DNA from 3 places in the Erwinia sp. L03-1 genome. Region 2 is predicted to be linked to each of the others. Evidence: predicted binding sites of a transcription regulator. Region 2 holds the regulator's gene; each other region holds the start of a gene.

Region 1 (7,547 bases), 960 kb from region 2:
TCCGCTGGAAGGGTTTAACCGGTCAATGTTTAACTTTAACTATAACGTTCTGGACCCTTATGTGGTGCGCCCCGTTGCCGTTGCGTGGCGTGATTACGTGCCGATCCCGGCACGTACCGGTCTGAGCAACTTCCTCGGCAACCTCAGTGAACCTTCCACGATGGTGAACTATTTTGTTGAGGGTAAGCCCTATAAAGCGATGATCCACTTCAACCGCTTCTTCCTGAATACCGTGCTGGGGCTGGGTGGATTTATCGACGTCGCGGGGATGGCTAATCCCAAACTTGCTAAGGAAGAGCCGCGCCGTTTCGGCAGCACGCTGGGTAACTATGGTGTGGGCTACGGGCCATACGTGGAAGTGCCCGGTTACGGCAGCTTCACTCCGCGTGAAGACGCCGGTGGACTGGTGGATGATCTCTACGCACCGCTTAGCTGGCTGACCTGGTGGTTGTCAGCAGGGAAGTGGGCGCTGGAAGGGGTAGAAACCCGAGCTCAGCTGCTGGACTCCGATGCGATCCTGCGCAACTCTAACGATCCTTACGCCTTCGTGCGCGCGGCATATTTCCAGCGCCACGATTTCCTGGCCAGCGACGGCAAGCTGATCCCGCAGGAAAATCCGAACGCCTCGGCGATTCAGGGCGATCTCAACGATATCGACGCTAACTAAACCCTCCCGCGCAGCGGCAGTGGAACGGCAGAGGAAACTCCCCGACCGTTCCTTGTCGCGCCCCTCTTGACGGATTGCCTGAACCGCGCATCGGTGAAGGTCCCACTTTAAATTGACGCGCGTTGAGCACAGGGAGCAGGGGAGAAGCGCGTTCTCCCCCCGACTGACTTCGTCTGCTGAAAGGTTAAATCAGAACTTGTAGTTAAAGTTTGCGCCGTACAGCCAGGCCCTGCCGGTAGAGTTGAAGGTGTAAGGTCCTTCTTCAACCGTGACGTGCTGGCCATGCATATAGGAGACGCCAACGTCGACAGAGGCATCCGGCGTGAAGGCGTAGGAGGCACCCGCGCTCAGCCACAGGCGATCCTGATCGGGAATGGAGATTGAACGCTTATCGGCAGGAACCGGGCTGTCATCAAAGGCAATACCGGTGCGGAACGTCCAGTTCTCGTCGTAGAAGTAGGAGGTGCCCAGCGCGATACGGTAAGCATCTTTGAAACCTTCATCTTTATAGAACAGCGTTTGGCCGCCGTTGCCGGTCGCTTTCAACTGCTGAAACTGGCTCCAGCTGGTATAAGCCAGACTGTAGTGGACGGCCCATTGCGGGGCGACTTTATGATAGCCGGAGACTTCCCACATTTCCGGCAAATCCAGGCTCAGCGAGCCGGGAATGGTATTGCCGTTGGTGCCGTAAGGCAGGCCGAGATTCAGCGCCTGATTAATGGGATTGAGATAGCCCGGCACGCTGCTCTTGTAGTCGCCATCAAAATCGACTTTCACTTCAGAACGATAGGTAAAGCCAAAGCGGTTATCCTTATCCACTTCATAAAGAATGCCTGCGTTCCAGCCATAGCCCCACTCATCCCCTTTTAAGCGGGCGATCTGCGTATCCGCAGGGAGTCCAAGCGCTGAACCGGTTTCACCCGCATAGCGCTCAATTTTGGCACGGGCATAAACGGCATCAAAGCCCACGCCGAAGCTGAAATGTTCATTCAGGCGATAAGCCGTGCTTAAATTAAGATTAACGGTCTGTAAATCGGTTTTACCGGCGTAGGGGCCTGCCGTGTAATCGCTATTATATTCCGTTGCCAGACCATAATTGGAGGTGGCGGAGGCGCCGAGCCACCAGCTATCGTTGAGCGGCTGAACATAATGAATATTCGGCACCCACTGGGTGGGGGCAATATTATTGGCATTCAGGCTGCGGCCCGTGGGGCTATTACCGTCAACCGAGACATCAGGGTCAATAAATACCGCACCGACGGAAAACATGGGCCGATCCATCAGCGCCATTGTGGCGGGATTACGGCTGGCAGAGGCGGCGGTATCCCCCATTGCGCCTTCACCAGAATAGGCGCGTCCCAGACCAATAGCGGAAAACTCGTTAAGCTGAAAGCCGGCTGCTGAAACGTTTGACGAGATAATTGCGACTGCCACCGCAAGAGAAGACTTATTAAACAGGGATTTATGGTTCATGACCACAACCTCATTATCGGGATTTTTTATTAAGCTCTGTTACATAACGTAACAGGGGATCGCGAATTGTAGGGGCTGATATACGGCTCACAAATCAGACCAGTGCCACAGTATAGGTCCGACCTGTGTCTAAGTAGCAATATTGTTTTATAGATATTGCAGAAATGATCATAAAAAAGAGATCTCTATTACAAATACCGCCGGATAACGTTTCAGGGCGCCTCAGTTTGCGTTAGATCAAATTTAACTGTGATATTCATCACTAAACGCCGTTAATTCAGGCTGGCGTCAGACAATCCTGAAAGAGAGGCGTAAACTCGGCGCAGACAATTAATTACGCGCTGCCCTGAGGCAGATAACTGGAGATCCTATGACGCATTCCATTAATAAATGCAGCGCCAATGAAACCGCGGCCTGCTGTTGTGTTGACGTTGGCACTATCATGGATAACACCGACTGCACGGCAAGCTGGAGTCAGCTGTATAACGATCAACAGCAGGCCGCGGCTATGCTGGCCCAGCTGACGGAAAAAGCCCGCAGCATTGAATCCGAACCCTGTGTTATCACCAGCCGCTATAGCGAAGCGCCAGAGGGCGTGCGCCTGGACGCAGACTTTACCTTTAGCTGCCAGGCTGAAACCATGATCTTCCAGCTCGGCCTGCGTTAAGTTCTTCGTGCCGGTGAGCCGCTGTCGCCTGCTCACCGGGGCACAAAGCGTGTGTTTCCTCTCATTTTTATCCCTCCCTCCGTGCACCTTGTAAAATCCTTGTTAACATTAGAGGTCTGACCTCTTTGGCAATGATGCCCGCGACCCTTTAACAGGTGATAAGAATGAGCAAAGCGCTACCTTTGCTAACGCGCAGCGGCGATCGCATCGCCATTACTCACGGATTACGCACTCCCTTTGCCCGGCAGGCGACCGCGCTTCACGGCATTCCGGCCGTGGCGCTGGGCCAGATGCTGATTAGCGAACTGCTCGCGCGCAGCGACTTTCCTCCTGAGGTAATTGAGCTGCTGGTTTTTGGTCAGGTGGTGCAGATGCCGGAGGCCCCCAACATTGCGCGGGAAATCGTCCTCGGCACCGGGATGAGCGTCCATACTGACGCCTGGAGCGTCAGCCGCGCCTGTGCGACCAGCTTTCAGGCGGTAGCCAGCGTCGCGGAAAGCCTGATGGTGGGGCATATTCAGGCGGGTATTGCGGGCGGAGCCGATTCCTCTTCGGTTCTGCCCATCGGCGTGAGCAAAAAGCTGGGCAGGGTGCTGGTGGACCTCAGCAAGGCCAGGCACTTTTCGCAAAAAATGAAGCTAATCAGCCAGCTCCGGCCGCGCGATTTGCTGCCCGTTCCTCCCGCCGTAGCGGAATACTCTACCGGACTGCGGATGGGCGATACCGCCGAACAGATGGCAAAAAGCCATGCGATTACCCGCGAGCAGCAGGATGCGCTGGCGCATCGCTCACATCAGCGAGCGGCGCAGGCATGGCAGGAGGGCAGGCTGAGCGGTGAGGTGATGACCGCCTGTGTACCGCCCTGGCACGCTCCGTTTGCGCAGGACAATAATGTGCGGTTGAATTCAAGCCTTGCGGATTATGCAAAGCTGCGGCCTGCTTTCGATCGCCGCCATGGCACGGTGACCGCCGCTAACAGCACGCCGCTCACCGACGGTGCCGCCGCGGTGGTACTGATGAGCGAATCGCGGGCAAAATCGCTGGGCATTACACCGCTTGGCTACCTGCGCAGCTATGCCTTTACCGCTATTGATGTGCGCCACGACATGCTACTGGGCCCGGCCTGGGCCTCACCGCTGGCGCTGGATCGCGCAGGCGTTACACTCGGCGATCTGACGCTGATTGATATGCACGAAGCCTTTGCCGCACAGACGCTGGCCAATTTAAAAATGTTTGCGGACCCGCGTTTTGCCCGCGATATTCTGAACAGACCCCAGGCGCTGGGGGAAGTGGATGACGAAAAATTCAACGTGCTGGGCGGATCGATTGCCTATGGTCACCCTTTTGCGGCGACCGGTGCGCGGATGATCACCCAGACGCTGAATGAGCTGCGCAGACGCGGAGGCGGCCTGGGCCTGGTCACCGCCTGTGCGGCCGGGGGCCTGGGTGCCGCAATGGTTTTGGAGGCAGAGTGATGGAAAATCCAACGGCGTTCACGCTAACCATGCGCACCGACAACGTGGCGGTGATCGCTCTGGACGTTCCCGGCGAGAAGGTGAATACGCTCAGGGCAGAGTTTGCCAGCCAAATCCGCGAGATTATTGCCCGTGCCCGCGAAAATCCACAGCTGGCCGGGATAGTACTTATTTCAGGTAAGCCGGACTCGTTTATCGCCGGGGCCGATATTGCAATGATCGCCGGATGTAAAACGGCGGGAGAGGCTGAAACGCTGGCGCGGGAAGGGCAAAAGGTGATGGCGGAGATTGCCGCGCTGCCGGTGCCGGTGGTGGCAGCGATCCACGGCGCCTGCCTTGGGGGCGGTCTTGAACTGGCGCTGGCCTGCAATCAGCGCGTCTGCACCCTGGATGATAAAACCCGTCTTGGCCTGCCGGAGGTTCAGCTGGGCCTGCTACCCGGATCGGGCGGCACGCAGCGGCTACCCCGGCTTGTCGGTACTTCCGCCGCGCTGGATCTGATCCTCAGCGGCAAAACTCTGCGTGCCCGTCAGGCGCTGAAAATGGGGCTGGTTGATGAGGTGGTGCCGCAGTCTGTCCTGCTGGATACGGCGGTAAATCGGGTATTGCAGGGGAGGACGCTGAAAAAAGCGCTGCCGCTGCGCCAGCGGCTGCTTAATGCGCCTGCCGGGCGGGCCTTACTTTTTGCCATCGCCGGCAGACAGATCCGGGCCAAAACCCGGGGTAACTATCCGGCCACCGACAAAATCCTCTCCGTGGTGCGTATCGGCCTGCAGCACGGCAGCGGTAGCGGCTATGAGGCGGAAGCCAAAGCCTTTGGTCAGCTGGCGATGACGCCGGAGTCCGCCGCGCTGCGCAGTATTTTCTTCGCCACCAGCGAAATGAAAAAGGAGCCGGGAGCGGACGCGCAGCCTTATGAGATCGGCAGAGTCGGCGTACTGGGCGGTGGGCTGATGGGCGGCGGGATCGCCCGCGTCGTGGCCTCGCGCGGCAGGCTGCCGGTGCGTATCAAAGATATCAACGGCGCGGGCATTAACCACGCGATGAAATACAGCTGGGATCGCCTGACGAAACAGGTCAGTCAGCGGCGAATCAGCCCGGCCGAGCGACAGCAGCAGATGGCGCTTATCACGGGCAGTACTGATTTCTCCGGGTTCTCCCGGCGTGACGTGGTGCTGGAGGCGGTGTTTGAAGCGCTGCCCCTGAAGCAGGAGATGGTGGCGGAGGTTGAGGCGCACTGCGGCCCGAAAACGGTATTTGCCTCGAATACCTCCTCTATTCCCATCGGCGATATCGCTGCCGGGGCGCAGCGGCCGGAAAACATTATTGGCCTGCACTTTTTCAGCCCGGTTGACAAAATGCCGCTGGTTGAGGTGATCCCGCATGCGGGGACCGGTGCCGAAACGGTTGCCACTACCGTCGCGCTGGCGAAAAAACTGGGCAAAACGCCAATTGTTGTGGCGGATCGCGCGGGTTTTTACGTTAACCGCATTCTGGCGCCCTATATAAATGAAGCGCTGCACTGCCTGCTGTCAGGAGAGCCGACAGAGGCGATAGATAACGCGCTGGTGCAGTTTGGCTTTCCGGTCGGCCCCATCCAGCTCCTTGATGAGGTAGGCATTGATATCGGTACGCATATTCTGCCCATTTTGACCGAGGCATGGGGAGAGCGTTTCAGCGCGCCCGCAGCGGTAGAGGCAATCCTGAATGACGATCGTAAAGGTCGAAAAAACGGCCGGGGCTTCTATCTGTATGACGGCCGCCGGTTGAGCAGAAAAAAACGGGCCGATCCCGACATCTACAGGCTGCTTAACCTCACCCCCCGGGCACACCTCAGCCCTGAAAATATTGCCCAGCGCTGCGTGATGATGATGCTGAATGAAGCGGCGAGGACGCTGGATGAACAGGTGATCCGTTCCCCCCGCGATGGCGATATCGGCGCCCTGTTTGGCGTCGGCTTTCCACCCTTCCTGGGGGGGCCTTTCCGCTACATGGACAGGCTCGGTGCGGAAGAGGTGGTGCGGACCCTGGAGCGGTTGACACAGGTGCACGGTGAGCGATTTACCCCCTGCGAACGGCTGCGCGAAATGGCCCTGAGTCGGGCAAAATTCTGGCCCGATGGGGAGGAATTAAATAGCTATGCCGATTCAGCGGGTTAGATTTTTGCTCTCAGAAGGGGGATAATGGGCCTATTCTGCAAAGCGCTCATTTAGTAAACAATCGGTTGACTCGCATTAAGGCATTAGGGTACAACACAGCGTTCATTCACAGAATGAAGAGTCGGAGAGCTGTGTTTTCCGGCGTTTTTGTTTAACAACAGCGGTGCATTATGCAAGTTTTCATTATGCGTCACGGCGACGCGGCGCTCGATGCGGCCAGTGATTCAGTAAGACCTCTCACTCATTGCGGCTGCGATGAGTCACGCCAGATGGCTGTCTGGCTCAATGACCAGAAGGTGGATATTGAGCGGGTGCTGGTGAGTCCCTATTTACGCGCTCAGCAAACGCTGGCGACGGTGCGCGAGGCGCTGCCGCTGCCGGACGGGCAGGATGTGTTGCCGGAGCTGACGCCTGGCGGCGATCCGGCGCTGGTCGCCTGCTACCTCCAGGCACTGGCAAAAGAGGGCGTGCACTCCGCGCTGGTTATCTCCCATCTGCCGCTGGTGGGCTATCTCGTCTCCGAGCTTTGTCCCCAGGAAGCACCGCCCATGTTCGCTACCTCAGCTATCGCCTCCATTGAATACAATGCAGATAAAGACTGCGGAACGCTTGTCTGGCAGGTTAGCCCATCCAAGCTGGCAAAAGCGATGTAGTCTTCGGCAGCCCAGCCCCGCGCCGCTCAGAGAAGTTCGGGCGGCTGCCACTCTTCGATCTCAATCAATACCAGCAGTGCGGCATCGCCGCCGAACATCTTTGGCGCCTGGTGAAAGGCTGTGACCATCGGATGCTGCGCCAGCCACAGCGGCGTCTGCTGCTTAAGCACGTGTTTACCATGCCCATGCATCACGCTGGCACAAAAGATGTGCTCGCGGCGGCAGGCGGCAATCAGCGCGCCCAGCTCTGATTTAGCCTGCTTCTGCGTCAGACCATGCAGATCCAGGAAAATCTCCGGCGTGTAATCACCCCGACGCAGCTTTTTCAGCTCGTAGTGGCTGACGTCGCTGCGTACATAACGTACCGGACCCTCTTCGGCCAGCAGCGGCTGGAACTCATCTGAAAAGTAGTGACTGGCGTCAATTTGCTCTGACAGCAGGCGCCGCTGTGGC
Region 2 (7,547 bases):
ATTATCAAGGTAGCCTTTCTGCGCGGCGAGTGCGCTGCGGGCAAATGCGGTGACCACGTCAGGATGTTTTTCCGCAAAATCTTTGCGCACCACCCAGACATCGAGCGTTGGCGATCCCCATTTGCCGACCTGCGCGGAATCCGTCAGGACCCGGCCATCTTTCTCCAGTTCGTTTACGGCAGGCGCCCAGACGTAAGCGCCGTCGATATCGCCGCGCTGCCAGGCGGCTGCGATAGCCGGGGGCTGCAGGTTAACAATCTGTAGCTGGTCGGGTTTAATGCCCCAGTGCTTCAGCGCTGACAGCAGGCTGTAGTGGGTGGTGGAGATAAAGGGAACGGCGATACGTTTACCAATCAGATCCTTCGGGCTGTTGATGGACTTTTTCACCACCAGCGCCTCGGAATTCCCTAACTGCGACGCCAGCAGGAAAACCTCAATCGGCACCTGCTGGCTGGCGGCTACTGCCAGGGGGCTGGAGCCGATATTACCAATCTGTACGTCGCCGGAGGCTAACGCACGCACGACGCTTGAACCACTGTCAAACTTGCGCCAGTCCACCTGCGCCCCGCTTTCTTTGGCGAAGGTGCCATCGGCCTGCGCTACCTTGGCGGGCTCTGCCGAGGTCTGATACGCCACGGTGACGTCGACGGCCTGCGCCGTGAATGCCGAAAGTGAAAGTGCCGCTGCAATCAGTGATAATGAGAATTTATGCGCCATTGCCCTGCTCCGGTTGTCATTGTTATTCGTTGAATAACCTCTTTGTAACCGACAGGGACAATGGCAATAAAGTAATTAAAAAGTATCGCTTATAATTATTTTTGCTTAGAAGAAATGCGGGATAGCTTTGCAGAAACGGTGATTTACGTTCCTGTACCTGCTTTTGCTGCGGGCACTCTCCGGCTTCTCAACCTGTTTCTTAGCGCTGGTTCGGCATATTGACTGATCAGATACGCAATGTAATAAAGTACGGTAGCCACCACAATGGGCATCAGCAGCATCACCCACTCGTTGGTAATGTAGCGATTGATTTTAATCAGCGAGCCGATCATCAGGTTTTCATGGAGCAAATAGAAGGCATAGCTGACAAAGCCCATCGCCGTCAGGAATCGCACGGACAGTATTCTCTCCAGCCATTTTGAATAAAAACTGGCAATGAAAAACACCATAACTAATAGCAGTGGCAGCAGAGTTATTGCTCCCGCATTTTTTACGTAATAGCTGAAGTTGATTAGCATCCCGAATATGACTAACGCGTAGTGAAACAATTTATCGCGATTGTGCATCCTTTCATAGACCAGACAACCCACCATAAACCATGAATAATGAATGAAGCCAAACTTTGAAATAACATCGATCAAACCGGGATGTCCTAAAGACTTCAGAACCGAAGAGGCCGATAACAGCAGCATCGGTACCAGCAACGCGGGTAAGCAGTACCGTCTTCCCAGGGTAAAATAGACGGCACCGATAATCACATAGAACAGCGCTTCAACGTACAGCGACCAGAAAGAACCCGCTAACGACTTAAATTCTATTCCGGTAATTTGTGAAAGCGTTTCAGGATTGATGAAAATTAGCCCGGGCAGCAGATTTTTTGCATGGGGCGCGATGTCTGTCCATTCCGGGAACAGGCCCCCCGCCAGGTAAAGCACCAGGCTGGCAATGAGCATCGCCGGAAATAAACGCAGCCAGCGTTTTCCAAGAAAGCTGAGGTAACTGTCGGATTTGTCCAGTGTCATAAATATGACAAATCCCGAAATCATAAAAAACAGTTCAACGCCAAGCCAGCCGAAAGAGAAAACAGGAATATGCTTTGTAATATGGGAATAGGGTAATAATGCCTCCCATCGCACATAGGCATGGTAACCGATGACCAGAAGAATAGCTAAACCACGCATCCCATCGAGATGTTTAATACGCGAGTGCATAATACCCCCAGGGGGATAGCGGAAAAGTTAAGTGAAGCTAGCACTGCGTTATTTTTAATTCAACTGGCCTTATTCTGATTATCGATCGGCTATATGCATCAATGGCTTTGTTCTGGCTAAGCCAGACCGGACCTGAGATTAAAATCTATTTTTTTGTAATATCTTCAATGAAGTTTTAATGAATTTCCAATGAAATTCTAATGAATTTACAGTGTCTTTATTAACAGGATTTGTGAGCGCCTCAATAATTTCAGGCCTCAATCAGACTCTGGCTAATATCCATTAGTATCGTCTGGATCACATTTCACCCGATTCTTTAGCGCATTATTCAGGGCAGCGGCGGGGTAAGGTCACATCCCCCGCCTGAACACCCACCTGCCCATCTTCCGTCTGATCAATAAACGCAATAGCGGCAACAGCGTGCAGCGCTATTCCGCACAGTGATTTAGTGCCAAATCAACAGCACGCAGGCGGCGGTCAGTAAGCCCATAAAGACGTTGAAAATCGTCCAGGCCCGGCGGCTGCGCAGGATACGCCCAATCAGCGTCCCGAAACCCAGCCAGATAACGCCGGAAACGACATTCACCAGGGCCATTGCCGCGCTGATGGCGATGACTGAACCGCGATAGGCCTCACCGGCCAGGCTGAAGCTTGCCACCGCACCCAGCGCCATCAGCCAGGCCTTTGGATTAACCAGCTGCAATAGCCCACCCTGCCAGAAGGGCATCGGTGAAGCCGGGCCGTCGCCGGGGTCCAGTTTTTCATATTTCGCGGTCGCTATTTTCCATGCCAGCCAGAGAAGATAAGCGCTACCGGCAATTTTCAGGATAAGGTGGAGGGAGGGATAAAGCAGAAGCAATCCGCCGACGCCGAAAGCCACCAGAAGCAACATGACCTGCATACCGATCATGATGCCGATTAACAGCCACAGCGAGCGCAAAAAACCAAAATTGGCGCCGGAGGCGGTGAGTAACATATTATTAGGGCCTGGCGTAATCGCAGCAACCCACAGAAAGCCGAGCATGGATAAAAATAAATTCAGTTCCATATGATATGGGTGCTCCTCACCCCCTGAAAAAAGCAGACGCTTTGAAGCTAACAATGTGACAGAGATCCTACAAGCATTTTGAATATGAATTTTAATCGCCCCCCGTCGAGCCCTTTTAATGCCCTGCCGGGCTTGAGTAATGCGCATTTGCAAACGCTTCTGCCCCGGCTGATTCGCCGACGTATCACGCTACAGCCCCACTGGCAGCGGCTGACTCTGCCGGACAGCGATTTCGTCGATCTGGCCTGGAGTGAAAATCCGGCGCTGGCGCGGCATAAGCCCAGGGTGGTCCTGTTTCACGGGCTGGAGGGCAGCTTTACCAGTCCCTATGCGCACGGGCTGCTTCAGGTATTCCGCGATCGCGGATGGCTGGGCGTCGTTATGCATTTTCGCGGCTGCAGCGGCGAACCAAATCGCCTGGCGAGGATTTACCACTCGGGCGAAACCGGCGATGCGCGCTATTTTATGCAGTGGCTGCGCGACGAATGGGGTCGCGTCCCAACTGCGGCCGTTGGCGTTTCGCTGGGGGGAAATATGCTCGCCTGCCTGCTGGGAGAGCAGGGAGAAGATTGCCTGATCGATGCCGCAGTAGTGGTCTCCGCGCCGCTGATGCTTGAGCCGTGCAGCAGGAAGCTGGAGCAGGGGCTGTCGCGCGTTTACCAGCACTACCTGCTTAACCTGCTAAAGCAAAATGCCGGGCGAAAGCTACGTGCATGGCCGGGTACGCTGCCGGTTGACCTGCCCGGGCTGGAAGCATTAAAAACGCTGCGTGACTTCGATAACGCCATCACCGCGCCTGCCCATGGCTTTCTTGACGCGACGGACTATTATCAACGCTGTAGCGCCATGCCGCTGCTGCCCGGCGTACGCAAGCCGCTACTGATTATTCATGCCCGGGACGACCCTTTTATGACTGATGAGGTGATCCCCGCGCCTGACCTGCTGCCCCCGTCGGTGGAGTATCAGCTCACCCGGCACGGCGGTCATGTAGGATTTGTTGGGGGGACCCTGCGCAACCCGGAAATGTGGCTGGAGCAGCGTATCCCCGAATGGCTTTCAACCTGGCTGGACAACTAACGTGATTATTCCCTGGAAAGAGCTGGACGCAGAGACGCTGGATAACCTGATCGAATCTTTCGTGCTGAGAGAAGGCACCGACTACGGCGAGCAGGAGCGCTCGCTGACGCAGAAAGTGGAGGACGTACGCCGTCAGCTTATCAGTGGTGAAGCCGTACTGGTCTGGTCCGAACTCCACGAGACGGTGAATATTATGCCGCGCGGCAGGATTACCGGTTAGCGATCGTGACCGGGCGTGACACCCGGACGCAAATCGTGTTACCAATGCCGCCTTGATGCGTTTTTCTCAGAGAGTCGTTAGCCATGTCAGCCAAACATCCTGTGATTGCCGTAACGGGTTCCAGCGGTGCGGGAACCACGACTACCAGCCTGGCCTTCCGCAAAATTTTTCAGCAGCTAAACCTCCATGCCGCTGAAGTTGAAGGTGACAGCTTCCACCGCTTTACGCGTCCTGAAATGGATATGGCTATTCGTAAAGCGCGTGATATGGGCCGCCATATCAGCTATTTCGGCCCCGAGGCTAACGATTTTGCCCTGCTGGAGCATACGTTTGCCGAATATGGCCGCAGCGGTAGCGGCCAGTCGCGTAAATACCTGCATACCTACGATGAAGCGGTACCCTGGAACCAGGTGCCGGGCACCTTTACGCCCTGGCAGCCGCTGCCCGAGCCGACTGACGTGCTGTTCTATGAAGGTTTACACGGTGGCGTAATGACGCCGCAGCATAACGTTGCGGAGAATGTCGATCTGCTGGTCGGCGTGGTACCGATCGTCAACCTTGAGTGGATCCAAAAGCTGGTCCGCGACACCAGCGAGCGGGGGCACTCCCGCGAGGCGGTGATGGACTCCGTGGTACGCTCGATGGAGGACTACATCAACTATATTACCCCGCAGTTTTCGCGCACCCACATCAACTTTCAGCGCGTACCTACGGTGGATACCTCCAATCCGTTTGCGGCACGCGGTATCCCATCGCTTGATGAAAGCTTTGTGGTTATCCACTTTCAGGCGCTGGAGGATATTGATTTCCCCTATCTCCTGTCGATGCTGCAGGGCGCGTTTATCTCTCAGATCAATACGCTGGTGGTGCCGGGCGGCAAAATGGGGCTGGCGATGGAGCTGATAATGGGGCCGCTGGTCAGGCGTCTGATTGAGGGGAAAAAGATAGTCTGAGACACCGTGCGTTAAGCCCCAGAGAAAAAAATAGTCCGGGCCACTGCGCATTAGCCCCACAGGCTGGGGCTAATGGAATGTTAAATTTCGATCGCTTCAAAGCTGTGGGTGATTTCAACGCCTTTGCCCAGCATCAGGGCAACGGAGCAATACTTTTCTGCCGACAGGTCGACGGCGCGGGAAACGGCTTTCTCCTCCAGGCCCTTACCGCTAACAATAAAGTGCAGGTTGATATGGGTGAACAGACGGGGTGCTTCTTCCCGGCGTTCGGAAGTCAGTTTGACCTCGCAGTCAGCCACGTCATGGCGCCCCTTTTGCAGGATTGACACCACGTCGATGGCACTACACCCGCCGGCCGCCATCAGAACCATTTCCATTGGGCTGGGTGCCTTATCGCCCGCATTGCCGTCCATTAAAATCTGGTGCCCGGATGAGGATTCTCCCAAAAACGTGAGCCCTTCTACCCATTTAACACGTGCTTGCATAACAAATCCCTCTAAGTCATTCAGTTAACGCCAGATTACGCTTCGGCAACAAAAACGGCAATGCGACAATTTTCACACTATGCTGAAGCGAGACAACACAAGACACTCGTTCCAAGCTGTGCTACAAACAAAGCTGTAATAATTTCGTTCGTACTCTACAAGCATGACGAAACGGCACAACATAACGACCCAGGCCTGCGACAGGGTTCGGGATAATTTCCCTGATGGGAAACGCGTCACTATTTCAACGCCTGACAGGGAACTCTGCCCCTGTGTTTAGGCATGATGACAACAGAGGATAATCGCGAATGGTTCTCGGCAAACCGCAAACAGACCCGACTCTTGAATGGTTCCTGTCACATTGCCATATTCATAAGTATCCATCCAAAAGCACGCTAATTCACCAGGGTGAGAAAGCGGAAACGCTTTACTACATCGTGAAAGGTTCAGTCGCGGTGCTCATTAAGGATGAGGAAGGCAAAGAGATGATCCTCTCTTACCTCAACCAGGGCGACTTTATCGGTGAACTTGGCCTGTTTGAAGAGGGTCAGGAGCGTAGCGCATGGGTCAGGGCGAAAACCGCCTGTGAAGTGGCTGAAATATCCTATAAGAAATTCCGTCAGCTTATTCAGGTTAACCCTGATATTCTGATGCGACTCTCTTCGCAGATGGCTCGTCGCCTGCAGGTGACGTCTGAGAAAGTGGGGAATTTAGCTTTCCTCGATGTGACGGGTCGCATCGCGCAGACGCTACTAAATCTGGCTAAGCAGCCGGATGCAATGACTCACCCGGATGGGATGCAGATCAAAATCACCCGCCAGGAAATTGGTCAGATTGTGGGCTGCTCGCGCGAAACCGTGGGCCGCATACTCAAAATGCTGGAAGATCAGAATCTGATCTCCGCACACGGTAAAACTATCGTAGTTTATGGCACGCGCTAACCGGCTCTGATCCCCCCGGCGCAACCTCCCGTTGCGCCTTTTTTATTGGTATGGAGCGATGTGGCGCAGACTGATTTATCATCCTGAGGTTAACTATGCCCTGCGTCAGACGCTGGTGCTCTGTTTACCGGTAGCGATTGGATGGCTGTTGGGCGATCTGCAAAAGGGACTGCTGTTCTCCCTGGTGCCCGCGTGCTGCAATAACGCCGGTCTGGATACGCCGCATAAGCGCTTTTTCAAACGCCTTATCGTGGGCGGAAGCCTGTTTGCCTTTAGTAGCTTTCTGATCCAGTACCTGGGTGAGCACAGCGTTCCCCTGCCTGCGATTCTGTTTGCTATGGCAATGCTGCTGGGCGTCACGGGTGAAATCAGCCCACTGCATGCCAGGCTGCTGCCCGGATCGCTTATCGCCGCCATCTTCACCCTGAGTCTGGCCGGCCGCATGCCGATATGGGAGCCGCCCCTGCTCTACGTGCTGGGGACGATCTGGTACGGGGTGTTCAACTGGTTCTGGTTCTGGCTGTGGAAAGAGCAGCCGATGCGCGAAACCCTCAGCCTGCTGTACCGCGAGCTGGCCGACTATTGTGAAGCCAAATATACCCTGCTCACCCGTCTGACCGATCCTGATAAAGCCCTGCCGCCGCTGCTGGCCCGCCAGCAAAAAGCCGTCGATCTGATCGGCATCTGCTATCAGCAGATGCATATGCTGGCCGCCAACCGCGACAGCCATCATAAACGTCTCATCCGCGCGTTTCAGGTCGCGCTGGATTTGCAGGAGCATATCTCCGTCAGCCTGCATCAGCCTGAAGAGGTGCAGAAGCTGGTCGAAAAAAGCCATGCTGAAGCGGTCATTCGCTGGAACGCGCAAACCATCGCCGCACGACTGCGGGAGCTG
Region 3 (7,547 bases), 920 kb from region 2:
ATCATCATGGGATTTCTCCGATTTTATTTCTAAAGGCCGGAGTTAGCTTTCGATATTTGGGTTTTTGTTATAAATTCGTTTCATGCCGACAACAAGACCAGCGTCTAATTCAGAATTCTCCAGCAGGCGAAGGAGGTTTTCTGTGCGAATCTGTTTTCCGTCAGACAGCTCTTTCAGACGAAGACCGAGGGTTTAAAGACCAGGTAAAGACAGAAAAAGTTATTGCCGTAAGGTAGTATTTTAAAATAACGCTTTTCGTTAAGAGCGAAAGCTATACTGCTGTATGATTAAAAATATTCAGGCGTCTTTTTTCGCCAGGGGAAATTCAGCAAATTTCTTTTGTTGTAAACAAGGATGTACCGTTTTTTGCAGTAAGTAGTTCGTGTCAAAAGGATGCTTTAATGAAACACAGTGTTATGTCAAACGCCGCCTGGATGATGTCGGAAAAAATCGTTTCCGTCTTCGGCGTGATATTTGTGACGTCTTATGTCGCGAAATCATTTGGTCCTACTGTCTTTGGACAAATAGCATTTTCTGCTTCACTTTTTTCAATTGTTCAGACGGTCGCCATTTTTGGCACAGAGACCATTTTATTTAAGAGTATTAGCAAAAGCGTGCCAAAGGGGATGCGCCTGATGGCGGTAGCGAAGCAGTTGCGGATGGCGCTTTTGCTCATACTTTCTTTACCCGTATTACTTTACGTTTGGCTGACCATGCGCGAAAACTTTATGGTATTTGCGATCGCCTCTTTTCTGTCGGCCATGTTTGTTACACAGGATATTTTTAGCGTTTACAATAATGCGCGACTGGCGTCGAGAATGAATACCGTCGCCAATGCCACAGGAATGATACTGAGCTTCGCCATCAGTTTTACCATTGCCTGGATGAAGCTCAGCCCGTTACTGTTATCGCTGTCGATTGTTGCCGTCACGCTGGTGCCCTATCTGATCAAACGCGGCATGTTTTATCAGGCGCAAAGCATTACTCCGCCACCCAGGCGTAAACATAAAACCTATCTGCGCTACCTGCTGCATGCGGGCCTGCCGCTGGCCATATCCAGCGTGTTTATCTCGATTCAGGTGAAGCTGGCGCAGTTTTTTCTGGTTGGGGTGGGATCTGCGCATGAGCTGGGGCTGTTTACCGCCGCGAACACGATATCGGCCTCGTGGATTTTTATCCCGGTGGCGATCATTACGTCCTGCTTTACGGAGATATTCAGAGCGCGGTCAGATGTTGCAATCCGGCTGGCCTCAAGGCTCTACGGCTATGTTATGGCAGTCTCATTTCTGATGCTTATTTTCATTGCGCTGTTTGGCGACAGTATTATCAGTGTCCTCTTTGGACACGACTACACACAATCTGGAAATCTCGTTACGTTATTGTCGTTAGCAACCTGCTTTTCGGCAATGGGGACAGTAGCTTATCGCTATATGGTGAAAGAGGGTGGTTTTAATTATCTGTTGGTAAAGATTATTTTACTGGTGGTAATTAGCGTGGCAACCAACTGGTTTTTCATCCGTTCCTGGGGGTTAACAGGCGCAGCCTGGAGTGTTCTTGTGACGGAACTCTTATCCCTGACCGTAATGAACTATTTCTTTAAGAATGCCGTCATTCTTAAAATACAGCTTTCCTCACTTAACTACAAAACCTACAAATGAGGTGAAAAATGTTCAAGCTCAAAACTGAACTGAGAAAAGGCGTCTTATATCTGTTAAAAAAGATGCCATGGTCCTACCAGGACAGAATTTATTATTTCCATAAATTTAGAAAGTTACCTAACATTCGCCAGCCGAAGTTATTTAATGAGAAGGTTTTATATCGTAAATTTATCACCGGGGACTACGTTCGTTATGGGATCCTATCGGATAAAATTCTTGTGAGAGACTATATTTCAAAAACCATCGGCGAAGAGTATCTCATTCCGCTGCTGTATGAAACGGCCGATCCCATTACGCTGCTGGGACTTAAATCATTAAAAAATACCGTTATCAAACCGAACCACGGCTCCGGTATGGTAGAAATCTTTCTGGATGAGCCGGACTGCATCCAGAAACAGCTGTTGATTAAACGCTGTGAAGAGTGGCTAAGTCGTGATTTCTCGCATGAAGCACGCGAGATCCACTATCGTTACATCAAGCCCAGGATTCTGGTGGAGCAGTATGTGGGCGACGGCAAGTTCGCTGCTATTGACTACAAGTTTCATATGTTCAATAAAAAAGACGGCAATTATGAGTACGTGCTGCAGGTGATTTACAACCGCATCGGCAACTCGCCGCTCTCTATGAACTTTTACGTCAACAATCTTAGCCACTGCTTCTACAAGATCCGCGATACGGGCCTGGATATCAGCAGCGATCGGGAGACGCTCGAGAAGGCTCTGGAGTTAAGTAAGAAGCTGGCGAGTGACTTCGATTATGTTCGCGTTGACTGGTACATCAGTGAGGGCCAGATCTACTTTGGCGAGCTGACTTTCACCCCGGGCGCGGGGATGGTCACCGGACTGGAACAGGGGCTGGATAAAATGATGGGTGATATGTGGCTCCAGGAGCGTAAATCTGCCGCGCTGCCGCGGGCGCATCGCCCGGAAGAGACAGCGCCTCTACCTGCTGTATTTAAGAAGATCTGATGATGTGGTTAAGGTAAACGGTGAGCCGCCTGTTACTCAGAATTTGCGGCTCACGGGGGCGGTTAAGGCATGGGGTAATCGGCGGGCGTGTGGCTCATTACGTCGATGAAGACATCTTTAGTGACGTGCCAAAAATTTTGTAGATTGCTCATGCTTAGCGTCATGCCCAGCAGGCCGGTTACAAACCAGCAGGACATGCCGATCCCGATGCCGGTAAAGATAAAGGCCATTGCGTTATGGCTGCTTTTACGGCACCTGACGTTAAATGTGCTGGCCAGAAACATCATCACAGCACTCACCAGTTCCCATCTCATCAATATCAGGCTTGTGGTTAAGGTTCCCATATCTCGTTCAAACTCCGCGAATAACTGCCCTGACAATAGGTAGTGGCATCACGCGATTTGGACGAAGGGTTGCCAGGATAAGCCCTTAGTCGAAGCTGACCCAGAGGTCATATAAGTGTGACGACGGTCACATTATATCACTCGTTTTTAAAATTTGAATAATTTTTAGGCATTAAAGCAGGCTATTGCTGTGATATCCCATGCCAGCACTGCAGTCAAAGGCATAGCTGGTCTGACGGGTCAGCGACTGGCGGCGCATGCTATGGCGGTAAGCGGTAGGCGTCAGGGAAAACTGGCGGCGGAAGACGCGGGAAAATGTCTGCTGCGAATCATAGCCATACTGCATCGCAATATCAAAAACCGACCGCTGCGTCTTACGAAGCGCTTCAGCGGCCAGCGTTAACCTGCGCTCACGAATATATCCCCCCAGCGTCTGTTTGGTCACGGCGCGAAACATCCGCTGCAGATGCCATTTTGAATAGCCCGATTTAGCGGCGACGTCATCAATTGACAGGGTTTTGTCGAGATTATTCTCAATCCAGTCGGTCAGTGTGTGGATGATGTTGTCATGCATACGTCTTTTCTCCCTGGTTCAGCTGCGCTGTCAGCCCCGGATGGGTAAATTGCGCCAGAAACGATGTCGCCTTCTCAATGGCCGCTGAGTATAATTCCTTAAGTTAACTTGAGGTAAAGGGCAAAATGAAAAAAAATCTCCACGGCGCGAACAAGCGTGAACTGACACCAGGCGATGTGGCACAGCGCTGTGGCGTCGCCGTATCAGCGCTCCATTTCTATGAAAGTAAAGGATTAATCAGCAGCTTTCGCAATCCGGGAAATCAGCGGCGCTATAACCGCGACGTACTGCGACGGGTCGCAATTGTTAAAATTGCCCAGCGCATCGGTATACCTCTGGCAACCATTGGTGAGCATCTGCTGCAATTTCCACCGGGAAAAAGGATGTCGCCTAAGGACTGGCGAGGCCTGACCGAACGCTGGCGGCAAGAGCTGGATCGACGTATCGCGACGCTGACCCGACTGCGCGACGACCTGGATGGCTGCATCGGCTGCGGCTGCCTGTCTATGGCCGACTGCCCTTTGCGCAACCCTGATGACCGCCTTGGCGAACGGGGGACCGGTGCGATCCTGCTGGAGCCGACGAACGAGCCATAAGGTCTATACTCAACGCTTCGCAATCACTATAAGGCCAGCCCATGATTACCGTTCACCATCTGAATAACTCCCGCTCACAGCGCGTACTCTGGATGCTGGAGGAGCTTGACGTTGCGTATGAAATCAAACGCTATCAGCGAGAAGCGTCGATGCTGGCACCCGAGGCGCTAAAAAAAGTGCATCCGCTGGGCAAATCTCCGGTTATTACCGATGGCGATCGGGTTATTGCGGAATCCGGCGCGATCCTTGAGTACCTTGCAGAACGCTATGATAGCGAAAACCGACTAAAACCTGTTGATGATGACGCGCGTCTTCAGGCTCGTTACTGGCTGCACTACGCCGAAGGATCGCTGATGCCGCTGCTGGTAATGAAGCTGATCTTTGGCCGGATGGGGAAACCGCCGGTGCCCTGGCTGTTACGCCCGATTGGTGGCGCATTCGGCAAGGGGGTGCAAAAGGCGTATCTCGATAAACAGCTGACCACGCATCGGGAATTCATTGAGCAGCACCTGAGCCATAATGCATGGTTTGCCGGTACGCAGATAAGTATTGCCGATGTGCAAATGAGCTTTCCGCTACAGGCGCTTTCGGCGCGTGGCGGGGCGGAAAACTCACCGGCTATTCAGGCATGGTTAAGCAAAGTGCAGGCCCGAAGCGCCTGGCAGCGCGCCCTGCAACAGGGCGGCGAAGTCAACCTCGGCTAAATCTTCCCCTGAAATTAGCATGAGCGGCGCAGGTGGCTTCCTGCGTCACCCTGTCATAAGAAAGTGCTATTAGAGCGCGTTATGCCGGGTGGGTAGAGTCACCCTGGTGGCTAACTGAGCAGGGTGACCGCCCTGACGACCCTGTCGGCGTAAATATATGCGCGATCGGAGTTGAATCTGCGGCATTAAAGGCTGGATAATCGTTTGCCTTTTAAAACAATGCGGCTTTTTGCGTGGCGTAGTTAACGTTTCCCTTTTTTTCCGATCGCCGCCTCTGAGGGGGCTTTTGCGATCTGTGAACATAGCGGCCCAGGATGTAAACGTTGAACCCGGTTGAGCTTCCTGCACCACGCATTGATAAATCATAAAAATTTTCAGGGGATTTTCACTATGTCGACTCCTTCACAACCGGCGCGCGGAACGTTAGATGCCTGGTTTAAGATCTCAGCGCGAGGAAGCTCCGTTCGTCAGGAGATTCTGGCGGGCCTCACCACCTTCCTTGCTATGGTTTATTCGGTGATTGTGGTGCCGTCTATGCTGGGCAAGGCCGGTTTCCCACCCGCGGCGGTATTTGTTTCAACCTGTCTGGTCGCTGGTTTTGGTTCGCTGATTATGGGAATGTGGGCCAATCTGCCCATGGCTATTGGCTGCGCAATTTCACTGACGGCCTTTACCGCTTTTAGCCTGGTGCTGGGTCAGCATATCAGCGTGCCGGTGGCGCTGGGGGCAGTATTCCTGATGGGGATCCTCTTTACCATCATTTCAGCGACCGGTATTCGGGCCTGGATCCTGCGTAACCTGCCGATGGGTGTGGCACATGGGACAGGCGTCGGCATTGGGCTTTTCCTTCTGCTGATCGCGGCCGACGGCGTAGGCCTGGTCGTGAAGAACCCCGCACCGGGCTTACCGGTGGCGCTGGGTGATTTCGCCTCTTTTCCGGTGATTATGTCGTTACTGGGGCTTGCAGTCATTTTTGGGCTGGAGAAGCTGCGCGTGCCGGGCGGTATTCTGCTGACCATCATTGGTATTTCCGTTATCGGGCTTATTTTCGATCCGGCAGTGAAATACCAGGGGCTGTTTGCACTACCCAGCCTGCACGATGCACAGGGAAATTCGCTGGTTTTCAGCCTGGATATTCTGGGGGCGCTCAAACCTGCGGTGCTGCCAAGCGTGCTGGCGCTGGTCATGACGGCCGTATTTGACGCCACCGGCACCATCCGCGCCGTAGCCGGACAGGCTAACCTGCTGGATAAAGATAATCAGATTATCAGCGGCGGCAAAGCGCTGACCACGGACTCCGTCAGCAGTATTTTTGCGGGTCTGGTGGGCGCTTCTCCAGCGGCTGTCTATATTGAATCGGCGGCGGGTACGGCGGCGGGTGGCAAAACGGGCCTGACGGCAATCGTGGTGGGCATCCTGTTTCTGCTGATCCTGTTCCTTTCTCCCCTGGCGTATCTGGTGCCTGGCTATGCGACGGCACCGGCACTGATGTATGTTGGCCTGCTGATGCTTAGCAACGTTTCAAAAATTGATTTTGAAGACTTTGTTGATGCGATGTCCGGGCTGCTGGCTGCGGTATTTATCGTTCTGACCTGTAACATCGTTACCGGTATTATGCTCGGCTTTGGTTCGCTGGTTGTCGGTCGGATTTTTGCCGGTGAGTGGCGCAGGTTGAACCCAGGTACGGTGATTATTGCCATCGCACTGGTGGCCTTCTATGCGGGCGGCTGGGCCATCTGATGCCTCGCGGGGCCGTTAATACGGCCCGTTAACTTTTCAGGTTATTCTGCGTCGATAGCGCACATCCTGTTTTTAAACCATTTAATTTTTTGTTTTACTATTGCAGCGAACAAGCTGATTTAATCGATTGGATCACGTGTAAAACCCAGGAAGCCGTTTAAGGAAAGCATGGAAATCTTTTTTACTATCCTCATATTAACGCTGGTGGTGTCGCTGTCTGGCGTCGCTGCCCGCATCATTCCCTTTCAAATTCCGCTGCCGCTGGTACAGATAGCGATGGGGGCGCTGCTTGCCTGGCCTACGTTCGGGCTGCATGTAGACTTCGACCCCGAACTGTTTTTGGTGCTGTTTATCCCGCCGCTGCTCTTTGCCGACGGTTGGAAGACGCCAACCAGCGAGTTCCTGCATCACGGACGCGAAATTATCGGTCTGGCGCTGGTGCTGGTGCTGATCACCGTGGTGGGTATTGGCTATCTGATTTACTGGCTGGTGCCGGGTATTCCCCTGCTGGGTGCCTTTGCCCTGGCGGCAGTACTTTCGCCCACCGATGCCGTGGCATTATCCGGCATTGTCGGAGAAGGGCGCATCCCGAAAAAAATTATGTCAATCCTGCAGGGTGAGGCGCTGATGAACGACGCGTCTGGCCTGGTGTCACTGAAGTTTGCCGTTGCGGTCGCGATGGGAACGATGGTGTTTACCGTGTCGGGCGCCACCCTTGAGTTCTGCAAGGTCGCGATTGGTGGTCTGCTGGCCGGGATCGCAATCTGCTGGCTGTATGGTAAGTCGCTGCGCCTGTTCAGCCGCTGGAGCGGGGACGACCCGGCAACCCAGACCGTGCTGCTGCTGCTGCTTCCCTTTGCCTCTTACCTGATTGCGGAACACATTGGCGTATCCGGTATCCTGGCCGCCGTCGCGGCGGGTATGACAATCACCCGCTCTGGCATTATCCGTCAGGCCCCGCTT

The links. Region 2 encodes CRP, which controls carbon source genes, mostly activating them, when cyclic AMP is high. Its sites were predicted from a motif close to ATGTGANNNNNNTCACAT; they were not measured.
Region 1: a site for CRP is predicted at 2,388-2,405, ahead of AC4PCC_RS06110 (YfcZ/YiiS family protein). Genes of this name have one in related genera too.
Region 3: a site for CRP is predicted at 3,086-3,103, ahead of AC4PCC_RS19700 (YjcB family protein). Genes of this name have one in related genera too.

The regions. Positions count from the first base shown of each region.
Region 1 is NZ_CM178762.1:1,309,018-1,316,564, forward strand. It holds gene mlaA (phospholipid-binding lipoprotein MlaA) at 1-667, shown strand, start outside; gene fadL (long-chain fatty acid transporter FadL) at 857-2,140, opposite strand; gene AC4PCC_RS06110 (YfcZ/YiiS family protein) at 2,511-2,807, shown strand; gene fadI (acetyl-CoA C-acyltransferase FadI) at 2,972-4,282, shown strand; gene fadJ (fatty acid oxidation complex subunit alpha FadJ) at 4,282-6,441, shown strand; gene sixA (phosphohistidine phosphatase SixA) at 6,612-7,094, shown strand; gene smrB (endonuclease SmrB) at 7,121-7,547, opposite strand, start outside.
Region 2 is NZ_CM178762.1:352,720-360,266, reverse strand. It holds gene tauA (taurine ABC transporter substrate-binding protein) at 1-717, opposite strand, end outside; gene AC4PCC_RS01565 (acyltransferase family protein) at 861-1,928, opposite strand; gene AC4PCC_RS01560 (LysE family translocator) at 2,374-2,976, opposite strand; gene AC4PCC_RS01555 (hydrolase) at 3,061-4,053, shown strand; gene AC4PCC_RS01550 (YheU family protein) at 4,055-4,273, shown strand; gene AC4PCC_RS01545 (phosphoribulokinase) at 4,357-5,226, shown strand; gene AC4PCC_RS01540 (OsmC family protein) at 5,307-5,711, opposite strand; gene crp (cAMP-activated global transcriptional regulator CRP) at 6,020-6,652, shown strand; gene AC4PCC_RS01530 (YccS/YhfK family putative transporter) at 6,711-7,547, shown strand, end outside.
Region 3 is NZ_CM178762.1:4,289,644-4,297,190, reverse strand. It holds gene AC4PCC_RS19710 (MATE family efflux transporter) at 402-1,658, shown strand; gene AC4PCC_RS19705 (ATP-grasp fold amidoligase family protein) at 1,667-2,626, shown strand; gene AC4PCC_RS19700 (YjcB family protein) at 2,689-2,970, opposite strand; gene soxS (superoxide response transcriptional regulator SoxS) at 3,143-3,544, opposite strand; gene soxR (redox-sensitive transcriptional activator SoxR) at 3,670-4,140, shown strand; gene AC4PCC_RS19685 (glutathione S-transferase family protein) at 4,182-4,844, shown strand; gene AC4PCC_RS19680 (NCS2 family permease) at 5,235-6,584, shown strand; gene AC4PCC_RS19675 (Na+/H+ antiporter) at 6,753-7,547, shown strand, end outside.